DNA from 4 places in the Brevibacillus sp. 1238 genome. Region 2 is predicted to be linked to each of the others. Evidence: riboswitches for the same ligand, from Rfam matches in the RefSeq annotation. Region 2 holds a riboswitch; each other region holds the start of a gene.
The links. Region 2 has a riboswitch for cobalamin ahead of M2298_RS24370 (ABC transporter substrate-binding protein). Riboswitches for the same ligand answer to the same signal wherever they lie in the genome.
Positions count from the first base shown of each region.

Region 1: linked by a shared signal. The riboswitch ahead of nrdI (class Ib ribonucleoside-diphosphate reductase assembly flavoprotein NrdI) and the one ahead of M2298_RS24370 (ABC transporter substrate-binding protein) in region 2 are both predicted to bind cobalamin.
Region 3: linked by a shared signal. The riboswitch ahead of cobO (cob(I)yrinic acid a,c-diamide adenosyltransferase) and the one ahead of M2298_RS24370 (ABC transporter substrate-binding protein) in region 2 are both predicted to bind cobalamin.
Region 4: linked by a shared signal. The riboswitch ahead of M2298_RS17795 (hypothetical protein) and the one ahead of M2298_RS24370 (ABC transporter substrate-binding protein) in region 2 are both predicted to bind cobalamin.

Region 1 covers NZ_JARXWC010000002.1:682,583-687,729, reverse strand. The annotation lists gene nrdF (class 1b ribonucleoside-diphosphate reductase subunit beta) at 1-383, opposite strand, end outside; gene nrdE (class 1b ribonucleoside-diphosphate reductase subunit alpha) at 433-2,517, opposite strand; gene nrdI (class Ib ribonucleoside-diphosphate reductase assembly flavoprotein NrdI) at 2,504-2,863, opposite strand; cobalamin riboswitch at 3,018-3,215, opposite strand; gene M2298_RS07195 (alpha/beta hydrolase) at 3,389-4,210, shown strand; gene M2298_RS07190 (ACT domain-containing protein) at 4,324-4,836, opposite strand; gene M2298_RS07185 (hypothetical protein) at 4,871-5,147, opposite strand, start outside.
Region 2 covers NZ_JARXWC010000015.1:71,897-77,043, reverse strand. The annotation lists gene M2298_RS24385 (methyltransferase domain-containing protein) at 30-1,040, opposite strand; gene M2298_RS24380 (heme ABC transporter ATP-binding protein) at 1,037-1,843, opposite strand; gene M2298_RS24375 (FecCD family ABC transporter permease) at 1,840-2,877, opposite strand; gene M2298_RS24370 (ABC transporter substrate-binding protein) at 2,925-3,962, opposite strand; cobalamin riboswitch at 4,262-4,471, opposite strand; gene M2298_RS24365 (M24 family metallopeptidase) at 4,489-5,147, opposite strand, start outside.
Region 3 covers NZ_JARXWC010000001.1:77,377-82,523, reverse strand. The annotation lists gene cobU (bifunctional adenosylcobinamide kinase/adenosylcobinamide-phosphate guanylyltransferase) at 1-115, opposite strand, end outside; gene cobD (threonine-phosphate decarboxylase CobD) at 121-1,227, opposite strand; gene cobO (cob(I)yrinic acid a,c-diamide adenosyltransferase) at 1,227-1,766, opposite strand; cobalamin riboswitch at 2,037-2,258, opposite strand; gene M2298_RS00380 (TerD family protein) at 2,439-4,529, opposite strand; gene M2298_RS00375 (copper amine oxidase N-terminal domain-containing protein) at 4,803-5,147, shown strand, end outside.
Region 4 covers NZ_JARXWC010000007.1:162,331-167,477, forward strand. The annotation lists gene M2298_RS17790 (YhgE/Pip domain-containing protein) at 1-1,841, shown strand, start outside; cobalamin riboswitch at 1,962-2,160, shown strand; gene M2298_RS17795 (hypothetical protein) at 2,314-2,559, shown strand; gene mmgD (citrate synthase) at 2,549-3,658, shown strand; gene M2298_RS17805 (bifunctional 2-methylcitrate dehydratase/aconitate hydratase) at 3,698-5,128, shown strand; gene prpB (methylisocitrate lyase) at 5,142-5,147, shown strand, end outside.

The sequences.
Region 1 (5,147 bases), on a different contig from region 2:
TTTTGCAGATGCGGATTGCGCTCCACCCAGGCAAAAATCTCGTCGATTTCTTCGGTGGCAGCCAAAGTCGTGAAAATGCTGCTGTAAGACTTGGCGTGAATTTGCTCCATCATGCCCATGAAAGCCAGGACGGCTTTTCGCTGCAATCCGTCCACATGCTCCATGATTTTCGGCATTCCGACGCCGCCTTGCACCGTATCGAGCAAGGTAAGGCCACCCAGCACTTTTTTATACGTGTCCCGCTCGGTAGCGCTCAGCTCCATCCAGGACATTTTGTCGTCCGACAGCGGAATCTCGTCATCGGTCCAGAACTGCATGATGTTCTGATTCCAAAACGTCATCGTAAAATCGTCGTCCGGCCTGTTCCAATTGACTGCTTTCATAAGGCGTTCCTCTTCTCTATCAACTTGTTCCAATGACCTACATCTGTTGTTAAACGGCGCAGCTAATGCACTCTTCTACCGTCAGATGCTTGGTGCGCGTGTAGTAGAGCGACTTCAAGCCTTTTTTCGCCGCGTAAATATAGTAGCGAGCCAGCTCTCTTGTCGAGATGTTGCTGTTGACGTGCAGCACGGTAGAAATCCCTTGATCCACATGCTCCTGGATTTCGGCAATCAGATCGATGACTTTGAACTGGTCGATCACATAGGCAGACTTGTAGTAAAAATAGTTCTCTTGCGTCAAGTACGGCATCGGGTAATACGTGGTCGAGTTCGCATACGTTCTCGTCTCGATATGCTCCACGATCGGCATTACGCTCGATGTCGCATTCTGAATGTAGGAAATGCTCTGTGTCGGAGCAATCGCCAGACGATAGGCGTGATACAGCCCGTTCTCCTGCACTTTTTGCTTGAGAGAAGCCCAGTCCTCTGGCGTCGGAATGTGCACGCCCTCGAACAGCTGCTTGCCTTTTTCCGTACGCGGACGGTAATCGGTTGCGAGATATTTGTCAAAATAAGTGCCCTTGGCGTACTCCGACTGCTCAAAGCCCATGAAGGTTTCCCCTTTTGCCTTGGCAATCTCGGCGCTCATCTCCAGCGAGTAAAAGTTCATCATCATGAAGAACGTGCGGGCAAAATCTTTTGCTTCTTCACTCTCATACGCGATTTTGTTTTTCGCGAGGTAGCCGTTGAGGTTCATCGCACCCAATCCGACAGAATGCAGCTCGCGGTTCGCTTTTTGCACGCCCGGCGCATTTTCCACACGGGTTACATCGCTGACGGACGTAATCGCTTCGATGCCTTCGCGCACGGATTCACGGATTTTTTTGTGCTCCATCACGTTGACGATGTTCAGGGAAGCCAGATTGCAACTGATGTCGCGGCGGATAATGTCTTCCTCGCCGTAATTCGTGATCGTGGTAGTCTCCTGCAACTGGAAAATTTCCGTGCACAGGTTGGACATTTTGACCGCTCCAATATCTTTGAGCGCGTGGTTTTTGTTCGCATTCGTCTTGTTCATGATGTACGGATAGCCCGATTCCATCTGGATCATCGCGATCTTGGTAAGCATCTCGCGGGCGCTCATGACGATCTTTTTCTTGATGCGCTCGTTTGCGACCAGCTCGTCGTACATCTGATCGAGATCCAGATCATCCAGATGAACGCCGTATTCCTTGTAGACCGAGTAAGGAGCGAACACGGTCAGAGGCTTGTTCTCCTCTGCCAGCTTGTAAAACACATTCGGCACAATCAGGCCGATCGACAATGTCTTGATCCGCGATTTTTCGTCAGCGTTGATCTTTTTGCAATCGAGAAACTCGTTGATGTCCCAGCCAAAAATGTTGTAATAAGCTGCCCCGGAGCCTTTGCGCTGTCCCATCTGATCGGCGTAGGAAAACGCATCTTCCAAAAGCTTGAGTACAGGCATGACGCCTTTGGCTGCGCCCTCGACGCCTTTGATCGGCTCTCCCCGCCCGCGAAGCTTGGACAGATTGACCGCTACGCCGCCGCCGATTTTCGAGAGCTGCATGCAAGTTCCGAGCACGTAGTTGATCGAGTTCAGGGAGTCGTCCATTTCCAGCAAGAAGCAGGAGACCATTTCCCCGCGGCGGCTTTTCCCTGCATTGAGGAATGTCGGTGTAGCCGGCTGGAGACGCTGTTCCATCATGGAAACAGTCAGGCGCTTCGCAAGCTCGAAGTCTCCGCGGCCGAGCGAGAGAGCAACAATCGCTACCCGATCCGGGTACTGTTCCAAATACGTGGACTTGTCGTCCGTTTTCAGAGCGTAGTCTTTGTAAAACTTGGAGATGGCCATGTACGACGCGAATTGAAAACCAGTGTCATGCGCCAGTCGGAAAACTTCGTCGACCTGTTCAACGGTGTAGTCCTCATACACATTTTCATAAAAATCATGCTGGATCAAATAGTCCATCCGCTCTTTGACACTGTTGAAGGTCATGGTCTTCGCCTGCACTTCCTCCATGAAGACGGCGACTGCCTCTCTGTCTTTTTCCAATTGGTAAAACCCGTCGTTTCCACGCTGCATTAGTTGGTTGTTCAATTCAATGTGCCGCAATTGCTGCCACCCCACTCGTAAATTGTTCCACGTCACGGCCGGTACCGGACAATTCAAACTTGGAAATCACCGGAACGCCATACTGGATCGCGATTGTATCTGCGCTTTTGGCAAAGCTGGTGCCCCAGTTGCGATTGCCGCTGGCAGACACTCCGCGCAAATAGACATGATTTCGCTTCAGGAAACGGTCCACCTTCTCTGGCACCTGCCCGAAGCCTGTCGTGTACGTCACCAGGATGAACGGCTCGTCTAGCACCATCTCCGGATCGATTTCCACGCGCGGCAGATCGATTTTGTTTACGAATCGTCTCACGTTTCCTGTTTTTGAATCAAAAGCGATTATCATGTCCCTCATCCTTTACTGCAATTGTATACTTTTTAGCCAAAGTAAAAGCGCATTCGACGCCAAAATGTCGAATGCGCATGATGATTCCCATCGTATCCATTCAGCATGACAAACGAATGGAGCGCTCGAACACTTCCCTATCTTCCGTAGGTTACACAGTGCTTGCAGTCAGGCAGGTCTCCTGGCTTGGGGTCATTGCTCCATTTGGCCTTCCCGATTGGCTCAATCAGTGGCGATCACAAGCAAATGGAACTCTCTCATCACAGTGGCGGGACCGCGTCGGAATCTCACCGACTTCCCTATTAAGTCTACCAAATATAGCGTGGTAAACACCTGTCCGCATCAATATGTAGTTGGTAAAACTTACTTTACCTCAATATATCGTAGGAGTCAAGCTTGGCATGTTCAATTTTCGTAGTGATAATCTCTCTCATTTCTCTATTGCCAATCTCTGGTTTTCGTCCATATAATAAGTTTCGTGTACATAAAAGTTAACGCCTACGGACGAATGGAGAGTGACCCATGATGGACAGTACGACTTACGAGGCAGTAGCGATTCCCCGTTCCCAAACGAGAAAAATAACATACAACGATCGTACGTTCCACCTATTTGTGAGCACGCCAGACACAGCCCCGCCGCCAACAGGCTTTCCTGTCATCTATTTGCTGGACGCCAACTCGGTTTTCGGCACGATGACCGAAGCCATTCGCCTGCAATGCCGCGCTCCTGAAAAAACAGGCGTGCAACCAGCCATCGTCGTCGGCATCGGCTATCCGACGGAAGCGCCTTTCCATCCGTCCCGCTACTACGACTTCACGCATGTCGTTCCGCAAGACGAGCTGCCCGCTCATCCGCGCGGCGGAGAATGGCCGGAAATGGGCGGCGCCGAAAGGTTTCTTTCGTTTATCGAGAAAACGGTGAAGCCTGCTATCGAAAAAGATTTTCCTATCGATCGTACCCGCCAGACGATCTTCGGTCATTCTCTCGGCGGCTTGCTGGTGCTGCACGCCCTGTTGACGCGGCCGCACGAGTACCAATGCTATATCGCCGGCAGCCCGTCCATTCACTGGAACGAAAGCGTCCTGCTCGAAGAAGAGCGGCGCTTGCCTGAACGGCTTACAGACGAGCTGAAAGTCAGAGCGCTCCTGACGATCGGGGAACTGGAGAACGACGGGCGCTTCCACGTCAACGTCAAAGCTGAGGCCATGGCAAAAAGGCTGTCCGCTCTCGGCACAGGTCAGATACAAGCCACGTTCCGTCAATTCCCGGACGAAAATCACACCTCTGTCTTGCACGTCCTGATCAGCCACGCGATCCGCTTCGCTTCCAAAACCGCTGCCCGCTAACCAGGGCAGCTTTTTCTTTTCCCAAAACCGGCCAACAACCGCTCCACGCACGCAAAAAACCGCCCATACGAAACATATGAGCGGTCATGCACGCATTTCTGCTCTTTTTCGGCTTACTGGAGGGACAACACCTTGTTGATCTGCGGCAGCTCTTCAATCGCCGCTACAACTGTTGGCGTAATCTCTTCATCCGTGACGCAAACAAGCAGGGCGTTCTTCCCTTTTTGCTCGCGCGACACGTTCAGCTTGGAAATATTGATTTCGTGGTCAGCCAGTTTGCGGGATACGTCGTAAATGACCCCGGGATAGTCGGTATGGTGCACCAAAAGACCGTGACCGCCCGGCGGAATCCGACAGGCGCAGTAATTGATCTCACTGATGTACACCTCGCGCCAGTCCTGGGCGAACGTATATTTGTTCGCGCCCACGCGCAAATTCGCCAAATGGTTGGCGTATTCACCTGAGCTGTTTTGCACGGAAACGCCGCTGCCCAGCCCTTCCAGAAGCAAGGACGCGATCTGCTCTTTGTTTTCATGGGCCAAAATGCTCAAGGTTGCCCCTGCAAGCTGCGGCTCCAGTCTGCTAATCAATTGGGCCAACTCACGAAGTCCAGCGTATTGGGTCATGTAATGCCCTCACTCTCCCAGTCAAGGTTATTCTTCATTTCGGAAGAATCCACTCTTCCGGCTCTTTGATGATGGAGGAATGGTTTTCGGAACGGTACCAGGCTGTCAGGCTTTCCCCGTCCTTTTTGTACACAATGCGGTAAATCGTATTGCCTTTTCCGCTTTTGGCAAAAGGGCTTTCATCGGCAGGAACAGCGGTCACGCCGCCCGGTTCAATCACGCCGCCTTTTTCCTTGATGACAGCCTGGATCGTCGCCATGTGCTCACTGCTCGTAGCCGACATTCCCATGTAAGCGAGAAACCCCAAGAGG
Region 2 (5,147 bases):
ACTGGTTAGATGCAACCGTCCGGATTTTGTTACAGCGAAAGGGCAGAAATTTTTTTGGCAATGATCGTCCAGCGCGTCGCGGCTCCCGGTGCACCCGGCGGCTCCGCAAACGGATAGCCCCCGTGCTGCCAGCGATCCGCCTCGTATTCTTCGGTTTGTTCTGGCAGCTCGCTGTGGTGGCAGACGACATTTTCCATGCTTTGCACGATCTCGTATCCCGCCGCTTCCAAAAGCAGATGCAACTCTCCCGGCAACAGTAGCGCCAGCTCCCGCTCCACTCTGTAGCGCGGCTGTTCCATCTGCTCCAAAAACGTCTCGTACGTCAGCGTGTAACGAAATTTTTGCTCGGCCAAAAGCGTTTCTCCCTCCACCTTTTGGTAGACCATCCGGTCAGGGAAAACGAATTTGCGCTGCATGACGGACCATTTGCTGTTGACCGGCGGAAGCAGCAAGTCAATCGCAACCGTCCCGTTCGCGGTCAAATGCTGTCCGATCACCGCGAGGAACTGTCGCTGCTCCGCTCTACAGGTCGCCTGCTGAAAGATGCCTTCCGGAAGCAGTATGTGCGTGAAGGTGGAATCGAGCTGCAATTCGCGTACATCTTGCTCCACGAGCACGAGCAAATCCTCCTGGTCTTTCAGCATGCGCCGTTTCTTTTTCGTCGCCATCTCCAGCATGTCCGGACTGTTGTCCACGCCGCAGACGGACAACCCACACCGCGCCAGCTCAATCGCGATCCGCCCCGTGCCTACCCCAAGCTCCAGCACAGACACGGGAGCGAGCTGCGCTTCCTGCATGAGCCAGTTGCGATAAAAGGCGATCCCCGCCTTGCCCGCGAACTGATCGTAGTAAGTGGCTTCCAGCCCGATGTATTTGGCTTCAGGCAGAGGCAGATGCCGCCCTTCTCCCTGCATGCCGCACGTCGTACAGACGGAGCCTGCCAAATGTGAAAAAGGCACCCCCGGTGGGACGCCATTTTTCGTATCGCCTAACCATTCATCATATCGAAATTTGCATACTTGGCAGCTGTAAACACTCATAACGCTTTGACCTCCTGTCGAGATTGCTCGTTGCGCAATGCTTCGGAAAAGAAATAGACGTGTTTTTTCCCTGTGCGCGGATGAGTGATTACTTCCGTTTCTACCCCGAACACATCCCGAATCAAGCCGGGTTCCAAAACCTCATCAGGGGTGCCGGAAGCGACCAGCTCACCGTCGCGGATGACGTACAGCCGATCACAGTACATCGCGGCGATGTTGAGATCGTGCAGCGATGAAAACACGGTTATTCCGAGTGTTTTGACCAAATCCATGACTTGCAGCTGATACCGGACATCCAGATGGTTGGTCGGCTCGTCGAGAACGAGAAACTCCGCTTGCTGCACCAGCGCCCTGGCAATCAAGACGCGCTGCTTTTCCCCGCCGGACAAGGAAAAAAAGCTGCGCTCGGCGTAAGCCTGCATCCCCACTCGTTCCAGCGACTCCTCACAAATGCGGCTGTCGGCTGTCGTATCCGTTTGAAACAGCCGCTTATGCGGTGAGCGGCCCATCATGACGATCTCCATGACCGTAAAGTCAAATTCGACCGAGCTTTCCTGACGAACCACCGCCATGCGCTGTGCATTTTGCCGTGCAGACAACTGGTACACGTTGTCATCGTCGAGCGAAATCAATCCGCTGTACGGCTTCAGCACGCGATAAATGCTTTTGAGCAAAGTCGACTTCCCGCTGCCATTCGGCCCGATCAGCCCGACGAACTCACCGGAGCGGACCGTCAGACTGATGTTGTGCAAAATCGTTTTGTTTTCCAGCCCGACTGTAATGTTCTCCACATTCAGATTCATCGTCCGCTACCTCCGAAAGAATAAGAACTGCGCAGCATCAGCCAAATAAAGAACGGGCCTCCGCACAACGCCGTGATGATCCCGATAGGAAGCTCCTCTGGGGCAAAAGCAAGCCGGGCAATCACGTCCGCCCAGATCAGAAAAATCGCTCCCAGCAAGGCGCTGACGGGCAAGACGCGTCGGTGATCGGAACCGACGATAACCCGCACGATATGCGGCATCATCAAACCGACAAATCCGATCGCTCCGCTGATCGAGACGATGACCCCCGTGAGCAGGGCCGTAATGACCAGCAGCAGCTTGCGAAATTGCACCGTGTTGACCCCAAGCGTCCCGGCAGACTCCTCGCCCATCAGCATCGCATTCAACGAACGATACTGCGCCAGCAGCACGATCAGACAAATGACCACGATCAATGTCGGGATGGTCAAATACTCCCACTTGCCGCCCGCGAGACTGCCGCTCATCCAGAACAACACCGAGCGGATGCCGTGTTCGTTTGGCGCAGAGAAAATGATCAGACTCGTAATCGCCGACAAAATCGCAGAAATGGCAATCCCCGCCATGAGCAAGCGCACGGTCGAGTTTTGCCCGCCGATTCGCGACAAAGTAAAAATAAGCAGGATCGAGACAAGCGCCCCTGTGAAAGCGCCAAACGACAGGGCGAATTGTCCGTACATGCTGAATGCTCCGAACAAAATCACCAAAGTCGCTCCAGCCGATGCTCCCGAGGAAACGCCTAATATGTACGGATCTGCCAGGGAGTTGCGAACGAGAGACTGAATCGCAACCCCCACAACAGATAGACCAGCCCCGACAACTGCCCCCAACAGGACACGGGGAAACCGAATATCCCAGATAATTGTCTGCTCTCCTTTTGACCAATCCACTTCGATCCACTGGTTGGTCAGCGGAAGATTCGATAAGGCAATTTTCCATACTGTCGCTGGTTTGATTTCCACCGAGCCGAGTGTTACCGCAAACGTAATCGAGACGAGCAACCCGATCAGCAGGGCAACGATGATGAAGGGCATCTTGATCTTATGCAGGGCCGTTCCCTCCTTAATTAAGCAGCCGTTCTTTATTTGAATTTATCCGGGTACAGTCCTTCGCCGAGGATTTTCAGCGCGATCGGTGCGCGTACCCCTTCGGAAGCTGCGGACAGTGGCAATACAATCAAACGTTTGTTTTGAATCGCTGGCAAGTCAGCCAGTTCCTTTTTGGCGAGCAAAAACTCTTTCTTCTGATCAATCGTTTTGTCGCCGTAATCCACGACAACGATAACGTCAGGCTTGCGGTTCACGACTTCTTCCCAGCTCACGGTTGCCCAGCCTTTTTGAATGTCGTCAAACACGTTTTTGCCGCCCGCCGCCTTGATCAGGGCAGTCATGTAGTTGTTTGCAGCTGTGAACGGCTGATCTTCTCCGCTATCGTACACAAACACGCTGAGCGGCTTGTCCACGGTACCGATTTTGCTTGTCGTTTGTTCCATTTCCGCTTTCATTTTGCCAATCAGTTCGTTCGCCTTGTCTTCCACGCGGAAAATGCGGCCGATGTTTGCAATGTCAGCGAATACGTCGTCAATAGTCGGGCCCGGCTTGTTGGAAGACTCTTGCAGGTACGATTTGACCCCTGCTTTCTCCAACTCCTCCATCGAGCCTACACCTTTATCGCCAAAGGCGCTTTTCCAGCCTGCATACACAAAGTCAGGGTTGGCAGCCATCAGCACTTCTTTCGTCGGGTACTTGTCGGACAGCACAGGCACTCTGTCGTAGTCAGCTTTCAACTCAGGCAAAATTTGATCGTCCAAATACGCAGTCCCGGCCATTTTGTCAGCCAGACCGAGAGCGAGCATAATTTCCGTCACGTGCTGGTTCATGGTGACAGCGCGTTTTGGTGCTTCCGGATAAGTCATTTCGATGCCGTTGTTGACGATTGTCACTGGCTTGTTTTCGCCAGCGGCAGGCTGGGCAGCTTGCTCCGAGCCTGGCTTGGTAGCAGCTTGTTCAGGAGCTGCCGGTGTTGCGGAACCACACGCAGACATGAGCAGCATGATTGCAGTCACAGACGCGAACCAAAATCCTTGCAAGGCTTTCTTTTTCTTAGGTGTTTTATTCATTTGTTTTGTTACCCTCTCTTCTTTTCATGTTCTCTGTGCGATGAAAACAATTGATATGTAAATCGTAATTATTACGAATTACATCTACACTATACGGAAAGCCGCTCCGTTTGGCAATACAGGAAATGGCATCTCCCCCTCTCCACGTGTTGCTGCCACGATGATACCCATAGAAAAAAGCACCTCCCAGTTTTCCAATCGGGAGGTGCTCGACATACGCAGACATATCTATAGATCCAGCGTTTGTGGAGCGCCTTTTCTAAAGATTGCTTCTACATCTGTCCCATCCTCGTGGGTCGATTGCAAATGATCTCATGGCAGGTCTCCTGGCTCACGAATCAACATGCCTAGTTCCCTTCCCATTTTTCGTCTCGCGAAAAACAGTGGTTGCTGCGTACTAGGCACTCCTCGTTTACAGTGGCGGGACCGCGCCGGATTTTCACCGGACTTCCCTATTAAGCTGGCGGAACCAAACGATTCCAGCCAGCACCATCAGATTCATATGAAATTGTGTGTTTCGTGATCGTTAGCCAATCACAGTCAATTGTTTCGGGAACTTGCTCAATACTTCCACGCCTGATTCGGTTACGAGCACATCGTCTTCAATGCGCACGCCGCCTACTCCCGGTACGTAAACGCCTGGCTCGATGGTGAACACCATGCCCGGGCGAAGCGTTTCCTGATTTTGACCATGTACGGACGGATATTCGTGCACATCCATGCCCAAACCGTGTCCCAGTCGGTGCATGAAGTATTCGCCATAGCCTCGCGCGGCAATCAAGTCGCGAGCGGTCTTGTCGAGATGGGCAAAAGTCACGCCTGGACGAACCTCTGCAATCGCCGCCTCATTCGCCGCAAGCACTGTCTCGTAAATCTCGCGCAGTTGTTCGCTGACTTCCCCGACGGCAAACGTGCGGGTAATATCGGAAACGTAACCATCAGCTGCTACGCCGATGTCAAACAGCAGCAAATCGCCTTCCTGCACCTGGCGCGACCCTGGCGTTCCATGCGGCAATGCCGATTTTTCGCCTGCCAGTACCATCGTGGAAAAGGATGGGCCATCTGCTCCCAGACGCTTCATCTGAAATTCCAGTTCCGCGACAATCTCCATTTCGGTCTGACCGACTTTGAATTTTTTCAACGTCTCGCCAAGCGTATCTTCGATCAGTTGAACCGCATTTTTCA
Region 3 (5,147 bases), on a different contig from region 2:
TCTCTTCGTCCCAGGCTTGCCCCGTTGCTACGTAAAGAACTCGCTCGCCAGCCTGTTCGGCCAGCTCTTCGGCAAAGCGGCTCTTGCCGGAGCGAACGCCGCCTGTCACCAACACCAGACTCAACGCTTGCCGCCCCTTTCATCCCGCACCTCGCGCAAGACCGCCATCAGGCGAGCATTTTCCGCACTTCCGCGAACCGCGATGCGCACGTCATGGGCAGTCAGTCCGGGATACATCGCGCAATTGCGGATCAGCACCCCTTTTTTGCCAAGCCATTCTTGCAACTGGGCCGCCGGCAGCTCCCCCGGCGAGCGAACGAGCAAGAAGTTCGCCTCTCCCGGCCACACTTGCCATCCCAGCTCCTTGCCGACGAAGTCGAGCAATTTGGCCCGCTCTTCGGCGATCAGGCTGCGGGTTTTTCGCTCGTACTCCTGCTCCATCAGGCACAGTTCCCCCGCCAAAAGGGCCAGCGCATTCACGCTCCAGCTCACTTGCTTTTGCCGCATGTTGGCGATCGCGTCCGGATGGGCGATCGCGTATCCCAGACGCAGGCCGGGAATCGCATACATTTTCGTCATCGACCGCATCAAAATGACCCGCGGAAAGCTCTCCAGGCGACTCGCCAGCGTAAATTGCCGTTCTTCCGCCACGAAATCGAGAAAAGCTTCGTCCACGACCAGCCAGGTGCCTGTCTCTGCCGCCCAGTCCGCCATTTGCAACAGCTCCTGCGGCTCGTACAAGATCCCGGTCGGGTTGTTCGGCGAGCCGACAAATACGAGATCAGCCTGTTCAAACAGCTTGTACAGCTCGGCGCGATCCGGCTTGTAGCCGTTCTCTGCTTTTCCGTAGCAACCAATGACACGCGCGCCAAACTGCTCGGAAAGCTCTGCATATTCCGAAAAGCACGGATACACGACGCCGACTGTCTCTGGTTGCAGCCCGAGAATCGCCAAAGCCATCGCTTCCGCCGCTCCATTGGCTGGCAAAAGACATGCTTCCGGCAGTCCGAGACGCTTCGCCAGCGCCTGGCGAAACTCGCGGTGTCCCGGGTCCGGATAGCGCAACACCGCAGACAGCGAATCCAGCAGCATGTCCCTGACCCGTTCCGGCATGCCGAGCGGATTGATATTGGCGCTGAAATCGAGAAACTCCCCTGGCTTTACGCCAAAGCGTTGCGAGGCGGTCAGCAAGTCGCCACCGTGACCATACGTTTCCAGCACGTTCATTAAAATTCTACCCCCAGCACTGCTGGTATTCCTTCGTCATAGTAATGCTTGAGCGGCTTCATTTCTGTCACCAGATCAGCCATGTCCATCACTTCTTGCTTGGCGCTCCGCCCCGTCACGACCAGATGCACATGGCTCGGCCTGTTTTGAATCGCTTCCAAAACATCCGACAGCGGCAGCACATCGTCAATGGGAAAACGATCGATCGCCAGCGCGTTGTTCAGCTCGTCCAAAATCACGACGTCATACGCTCCCGAAGACAGCTTTTCCCGGGCAAAAGTCCACGCCTCCTTGAGCGCTTCCCGATGCTCCTCTGGCGTCTTCGTCCACGTAAAGCCTACGCCCTTTTGCACGATCTCGATGCCGAGCTTGTCAAAAATGATTTTCTCTCCATACGTCCGCTCAGGCGACTTGATGAACTGAATCATAATCACCTTTTTCCCCCGCCCGGTCGCCCGTACAGCCAGGCCCACCGCTGCTGTCGTCTTTCCTTTTCCGTCTCCGGTATAGACCAAAAACAGTCCACGTTTATTGCTCACAACGCACACCCCCAGATTGAAGTGAAGACCTTGCTGTCATTTTGACCCTACATACTTTTCAGGGCCCCCGTCAGTTACCTAAAAAGGATAGTTTTCTCCAGCCCTTTTCAGGTACTTTTCGGGGACCCCATTGTCCAGTCCAAAAAGTGTCAGCGATTGCTTGTCAGGCGCACAAAAAAACGCTTTGTTTTCCAAAATCTAGAAGGAAAACAAAGCGCGGATAGCTGACAAAAACAATCCTCACCTCTTCCTTTGACCCGAAGGAAAACAGTGCATACACCAAAACAGGCAGGTTTCCTGGCTCAAGGATCATCACTCTTCTTCTCCTTCCCGCCTCGTAGTGGGGCAGTGGATGGCGCCGTTGCCAGGAAGAAGAGCTACTCTTTTACAGTGGCGGGACCGCGTTGGCATTTCACCAAACTTCCCTTTTAACCCTGTCTTTCACGAAATAAGCACTCGCAAAAACACAAGGACCTGTTTTCTATCCTATTCAAATGTCGTTCATTCATTTCAATAACACTCACTTGTTTTAATAATAGCAAATGCTACCGTGGATTCAAGCAAAAGCTGCAAATCGGAGAGGGAAAATGGAAAAACACGGAAAATCCGAGGGAGCGATTCTTGCAAACAACGAAAAAAGCCAGCCTGAGCTGACTTTTAAACTTCCCATCATTAACCAGCGAGGAAATCAGCCAAGATCACTTCCATGTCAAACGGGGTAATCCCCTCTTCCATGGAAAAAACCGTGTCTGCTTCCTCCATCCGGTCGGTAATCGTCCCTCTCGCCTGTGCGTGCAGGGTGAACAGCTCGTGCAAGGTCGGCTTCACAAGTGTCGTCAGCGCGCGGCCCATCCATTCGATACCGCCGCCATTTGCCTCTACGTTGTTGACGAAGCGCGGATGCGAACGCAGCGCGATGTCCGTCCAAATGACTTTTCGCTCTGCCAGATCGAGAATGACCGGGAGGCAGATCGTCGAACGGGCAGCGATGTCGGCTTTATCCTGAACTGTCAACGGTTCAAAAACTTCGCCGGACTCGGGCTGACTGCGGATCATCCAGCCTGCGAAGCACTCCGGCAAATCGCAATACGGCTGGCTCGTAAACGAGTTCAGTGACATCACGACATAGCGCCCGCCGTATCGAAGCACTGACTCGATATCGACATCGATGAACTCGCACGCTCCGTTCGGCGCTTGTACGACATCGCCGCTATGGCAGGCGCGATACTTCTCGGACCGCAAATTGGTGTAGGACACATGCTCCATGTACGTCCACTTCTCGTCATACAGGACAGCGGACAAATCGATATCTACCCGCCCGGTAGGGACATCGTTGACGATCCCTTCCTTCCACCAGGTGAAAAAGCGGATCGTGCTCCCCTCGGGGATCGGCAGTCTGGAGCCGCGCGCTATCGTGCGCAACGCCTTGCTTGCCGATCTTTGGGAAAAAGGCACCAGTTGCTCGTGCAATTGCGGGTCGATATAAACTTTTCCGAGAGCAGGCAAGGCAGAAAAGCGCTGAATCAACACCTCGCGACATATCCCGGCTGCACGCGCGCGCTGTTCATCCACCAGCCGTGGAAGCGCATTGGGGATCGCCTGTACTTTTGCCACTTCTCCTTTTGGAAAGAACGTTCGCCACTCACCGTATCGCTCCCGCTTGTCAAAGTGATTCATCACCTGCAAAAGGACGGGGGTCGATACAGAAGTCGCTATCTGCTCAAAGGAGCGCAACACCTGATCGCCCGCTTCCGTCAAGCGGAGCATGTGATCCAGCCGTCGGGCAAATTCACCTGGCCGTTGCATCAGCAATCTGGTCGCTTCTTTTATATCGCACACCAGGATCGCCAGCTCGACCTGACTGTTGAAAGTCTCGATGCGCCGATTGTTGCGCAAAATATCAAACGCTTCCGCTGCCCGCGGATAGCGGTCTTTGTATTCAAAAGGATGCAAAATCTCCCCGAGGCGAATCCAGCGGTTTTTATAGCGCTGCATGTCTTCCGCCAGGTTCGGGCTTGCTTCCAGCAATCGAAGCAACAGCCTGCGCTCGGCCCGTCTGAACTTGCGAAACTTCACAGGAGCAGCCAGGCTGACATCCCCGTCGGACAGAGCCGCCGCCAGTCGCAGAACATCTGTCGACGTCTTGCAATACTTCGCCAAAAAGTCAGGCGGCATTTTGTCAGCCCGAAGCAACACGCTCGCCACGACAGCGGCATTTTCCTTGTGCGGGATTTCCGGCGGCAAAGCTTCCGCAATCCCTTTGCAACCGTGAATCAAGCCTTTCAAGTCTTCCTTGTCCTGAGCGGAGAGCGAACTGTTCGCCCGCAGCATGTTCATGCCTATTTGCAGCAGCTCTTCGTCCGTTCCCAGCTGAATCACTTTCAAACGGGATTCTTTCAGGAGCGGCAGCCGCTTTTTCACTTCATGCACGGGAAGCTGCCACGTCAAGTAATGGATAATCGCCTGGAGGTACAGTTCCCCGTCGCTCGCTTCCATGACCTGGCGCGGGAAATTCGGATAAAAAGGCTTAAAGCGCCTGGAGGCACCGACCATGTCTTTTAAAACTCTCACTACCTCCGAGTAGAGCGGGAAAAATTCCGCTTCGGACAGCGTGCGGATTCGCTCGATCAGCTCCAGGGAAAACGTGTAGCCCAGGCTCTCCATATTGCGCAAGGCCGCAGCCAAGTAAGAGACAGGCAATTCATGCTGTCCCGCTTTCACAATCAGTTTGTTTTTCCGGCGAAGGTAGATTTGATTTTTCATCGGCAGCAATAAAAAAAATCAGGAAAGCAGTACCCCTAATATCCAAGTTGAGTAGAAGGAAGGTGTACAATAGCCTGATTTTTTTGTTCCTTTTGTCATTTTTATACATATTATCCTGTTTGCCATAGGTTGTAAAGGCTCTCCCGAAAAATAGGAGTTTCTTCACAGGCGGTCTGTTTGGCCTTGCATCCTTTCGATCAGGCACTGGAAAACAACCCCATAGTACAATAAGACAGCACCTGCCTGAAATGAAAAACATTGAGGACATGACAGATGAAAAAAATTCAGCAAATCATGGCGCTGGCTGTACTGCAAAGCGCTGTTTCCTTCGGCACTCCTGTCTGCGCACAGCCCGTCGACGTCACGGTAAACGGGCAAGCTGTCGCCTTTCCCGACGTCCAGCCGTATGTAGACGCACGCTCGCAACGTACGCTGGTGCCCGTCAGATTCGTGGCTGAAAAGCTCGGGCTGCGCACGCAATGGGATGCAAAAACCGGACAGGTTACGCTGCAAAACGCGACAACCACGATCAGGCTGACGGTCGGTCAAAGCATTGCGCACGTGAACGGCAAGCAAGTCCAGCTGGATACGGCAGCTGCGCTCCGCAATGGCCGGACA
Region 4 (5,147 bases), on a different contig from region 2:
TCGGGCGCATCGTCGAGCTGGACCAAAACTTCGGCAAAGTGACCAATGCGGTGACTACGGCCACGCAAAAGGCCAGTCAGGCAATTGAGATTGTTTCGGCGGCACAAAATGCCTTGCCGCGCATCGGAGAATTGGCTGACAAGGGAGTCGATTTTGCCGATCGGCTCAATCAATTTTTCACGGCGCATGACGGCGCTTTTGAAACAATCGCTCCGCTCATCAAGCAAAATCTCATTTTGGCTCAGCAGGCGTCCGATGCGCTTGTGCAACTGACAGACAGGCTGCTGCAAATCAATCCCGAACGGTTGCCTACAGCTGCCGAAGTGCAGGCTGTGTCTGACAAGCTAGGCAAAGCTGCGCGTATCGTCGAACACACCTCTGCGCTGGTCGACAAGCTGAACCGCTACATTCCGGGGCAGCCGCTGACGCCTTTTTCCGAGCGGCTCCATAAGCTGGAAGAGAAAATGCATCGGCAAATCGAGATTCTCGATACGATAGCGAAAGCGTTGGCAGACGGGAAAAAGCCCGCAAGAGACTTGATCGAGAGTCTGAATCAGTTGGCGAAAAACACGAGTGCGGAGCTGGGAGACATCCTGGCGCGCTACGATAGCGAAATCGTTCCGAAAATCGCCGAGGGCATCGAAAAGCTGAAAACAGTCGTGGGCGATTCCGCCGAACTGCTGCAAAAAGCAAAAGACAAGCTGCCGGATATCGAGGCGATTTTGAAAGAGACAAAAGCCGGACTGGAGCTGGGGCTGGCCGAACTGAAACGAATCGAGCAGGAGCTGCCGCAGATTCAGGCGCGGGTCCATGAACTGGCGCAAACGTTGCAAAGCAAGTCCGAAGCGTTTGCCAAAGCGATCCACACGGCAGCGCCGTTCCTCAAGCAGCATTTGCCAGAAATCAAGCAAAAGCTCGACCAGGCGGCTGGCTTCATCCAAAACGATTTGCCGCAAGCCGAGGCGGAGCTGACCAAGCTGGCTGACTTTGTCCGCAACAAGCTGCCTGAGGTGGAGAACGGCGTCCACCGGGTAGCCGAGCTGGTGCGCGATGATCTGCCCAAGCTGGAGAGTGCGATTGCGCAAGCGGCGGACAAGCTGAGAGAGGTCGAGGCGAACAATCACTTTGCCGATCTCGCCAAGCTGCTGCGCGGGGATATCAAGCGAGAGAGCGAGTTTTTGGCAAGTCCGGTGCAGATCAAGGAAAACCGCAAATATCCGATTCCGAACTACGGTTCGGCGATGTCGCCTTTTTACGGAGTATTGTCGCTATGGGTAGGAGCGACCTTGCTGATTTCTTTGCTCAAACCAGACCCGGAGAACCCGGACGGACGCTACAAGCCGTACCAGCTGTACCTTGGCCGCCTGGGCACATTCGTGACAATCGGGCTGTTCCAGGCACTGTGTATTACGCTCGGTGACTTTTACATTTTGGAAGCGTATGTGGCTGACAAAGTTCCGTTTGTCCTTTTCGCGATGCTCGTCAGTATGGTGTTCGTGACGATCACGTATACGCTGTTGTCGGTATTCGGCAATGTCGGCAAGGGTATCGCGATCATTTTCATGGTCTTCCAGTTTTCCAGCTCCGGGGGCACGTTCCCGATCAGCATGACGGCGCCTTTTTTCCAGGCACTCAATCCGTTTATGCCGTTCACCTACGCGATCAGTTTGTTGCGTGAAGGGGTCGGGGGCGTCCTCTGGGAGACGGCGATTCGGGATATTCTCATGCTGTGCGGCTTCATCGGCATCAGTCTGTTTATTGCGCTGGCTTTGAAACGACCGCTGAGCGGGCTGATTCAAAAATCGATGGAAAACGCGAAGAAAACGAAGATCATCGGGTAATCCGCTCGGCCATGATGCCAGCCTGTCAGTAGATGGGCTGGCATCATGGCCGTAATATCCAATATTTAGCAAAGAAAAGAATTGTTAATTTTCAAAATAACTGATATATTGAGAGCAAACTTCATACGTGTACAAACAGGTGCAGATAAATTCAACACTTTTATCTGCTTAAAAGGGAAGTTCGGTTCGAATCCGACGCTGTCCCGCAACTGTAATTGGGAGCGATTCGAAGATACCACTGTTTTCGCCAGCCGAAAATGGGAAGGTTCGAAAAGCGATGATCATAAGCCAGGAGACCTGCCTGTTTGAGCGCAACATCAATACCTACGAGGATAGGGGGTGTTAAGTGCGAGATGGATAGGCGTGTTTTTGATTTTCACAATCAGCATGCTTGTTTCGGTATTCATTCGCCTCTTAACAACTTCTGCGGAAGTTGTTTTTTTGTGCGGATTTTCAGGAGGGTACGTGACGGATGAGTGATTTTTTGTTTGGAACGGTGGAGTATTTCACCAACGATTTTCAGGCGTGCATTATGAACAACTTGACGATAGAGAACCCGAGCGCGATCAAAGCGCATTACGCGAAATTAAAAGCAGAGGTCATCAGGCGAGCAGAAAATCAGGCAGATCAAGAAAAGCTTTTGCACAATCTCGACAAGGCTTATCAACGTCTAAAGGTCAACTTAATCGGGGCGGAGGATGAAGAGAATGGGAGCTGAAGAAAAGTTTTTTCCAGGTCTGGAAGGTGTGGTCGCTGCGGAAACGAGCATTTCCTTTTTGGATACGAAGCAAGGGGAAATCGTCATCAAAGGGTACGATTTGATCGAGCTGTCCAAAGCGCATCGTTACTTGGATATCGTCCATCTTTTGCTGGAAGAATCGTTGCCGAACGAACAGCAAAAGCGCGAAGTGGAAGAAAAGCTGAAAGCCGAGTACGACATACCGAACCAAGTATTCGACATGCTCAAGCTGCTGCCGGAAAAAACGCATCCGATGGACGGCTTGCGCACCGGGCTTTCTGCGCTTGCCGGATACGACAGCCAACTGGACAACTGCACGGCGCAAGCCAACAAGGAGCGGGCTTACAAGCTGCTGGGCAAAGTGCCGAACATCGTCGCCAACAGCTACCGCGTGATTCAAAAGGAAGCGCTGATCGCGCCGCTGCCGGAGCTGTCGTACAGTGCGAATTTCCTGTACATGATCACGGGCAAAATCCCGTCCGACTTTGAAGAAGCCATCTTCGACCGTTCGCTTGTTTTGTACAGCGAGCATGAGATGCCTAATTCGACGTTTACGGCACGCGTCATTGCCTCGACGATGTCGGATTTGTACGGGGCGTTGACCGGGGCGGTCGCTTCCTTGAAAGGGAACTTGCACGGCGGCGCGAACGAAGCGGTGATGCACATGCTGCTTGAGGCAGGCTCGGTCAAGGAGTTTGAAGCTTTGCTGGAGTCCAAGCTGGCCAACAAGGCGCGGATCATGGGCTTCGGGCACCGCGTGTACATGAAAAAGATCGACCCGCGCGCACTGATGATGAAGGACGCCCTGAAACAATTGTGTGATGCAAAAGGCGACGACTTGCTGTACCAGATGTGCGAGGCAGGCGAAAAAATCATGGAGCGCGAGAAGGGCATTTACCCGAATCTGGACTACTACGCCGCTCCGGTTTACTGGATGCTGGGGATTCCGATTCCGCTGTACACACCGATCTTTTTCAGCGCAAGAACAGTGGGGCTGTGCGCACACGTCATCGAGCAGCATAGCCACAACCGCCTTTTCCGTCCACGGGTCAACTACATCGGCCAACGCCACGCCTAAATCCAATCCAAGCAGAAAGGAATGAGTCGCTTGTTGAAAATGAATGATCGCACCAAAACAGACCAGTTGCTGGAGGAGATCGCAGACTATGTGCTGACGAAGGAGATTACGAGCGAGGAGGCGTTCCAGACCGCGCGCTACGTACTGTTGGACACGCTCGGATGCGGCATTTTGGCCTTGTCCTATCCCGAGTGCACGAAGCTTTTGGGGCCAATCGTCCCGGGCACAGTCGTTCCGAACGGCAGCCGTGTTCCCGGCACAGCGTATGTGCTTGATCCTGTGCGCGGAGCGTTCAACATCGGATGCATGATTCGCTGGCTCGACTACAACGATACGTGGCTGGCAGCCGAGTGGGGACATCCGTCCGACAACCTGGGAGGCATTTTGGCTGTAGCCGACTATGTGAGCCGTGTGCGCCTGGCAGAAGGAAAAGAACCGCTCGTCGTGCGCGATGTTTTGGAAATGATGGTGAAGGCGCACGAGATTCAGGGAGTGCTCGCGCTGGAAAACAGCTTGAACCGCGTGGGGCTTGATCACGTCCTGTTCGTCAAAATCGCCACGACTGCGGTCGTGACGAAGCTGCTGGGCGGGGGCCGGGAAGAGATCATTAACGCCTTGTCCAACGCATGGATCGACAATTCGAGCCTGCGCACTTATCGTCACGCACCGAATACGGGATCGCGCAAGTCATGGGCTGCGGGAGACGCGACCAGCCGGGGCGTGCATCTGGCATTGATGGCGCTAAAAGGCGAAATGGGCTACCCGTCCGCACTGTCTGCGCCAGGCTGGGGATTCCAGGACGTTTTGTTCAACAAAAAAGAACTGAAGCTCGCTCGACCGCTCGACTCCTACGTGATGGAGCACGTGCTGTTCAAAGTATCGTATCCGGCAGAGTTCCACGCCCAAACCGCAGCAGAGTGCGCCGTAACGCTGCACCCGCAAGTCATCGACCGACTGGAAGAGATCGATTCCATCACGATTACGACTCATGAATCGGCTATCCGGATTATCGACAAGGTCGGCCCGCTGCACAATCCGGCTGACCGTGACCACTGCCTGCAATACATTACCGCCATTGCTCTGCTCAAAGGAACGATTACAGCGGAGCATTACGAAGACGAAACCGCCAGCGACCCGAGAATAGACAGTCTGCGCGCGAAAATGAAGGTGATCGAGAACAAGCAGTACACGTACGATTACCTCGATCCGAACAAGCGCTCAATCGCAAATGCGGTACAGATTCACTTCAAGGATGGAACGAAGACGGAGAACGTCGAGTGCGAATATCCGCTCGGACACCGTTTCCGCCGTCAGGAAGCGATTCCGAAGATCGAGGAAAAGTTTTCGGATACATTGCGTACCCATTTCCCAGCCGGGCAGCAGCGCAAAATCGAGCAAGTCTGCTTTGACCACGAACAATTGGGGCAGATGCGCGTGAACGAGTTTATGAATCTGTTTTTGATTGGATAAGGAGGCGTTTGGCTTGGCG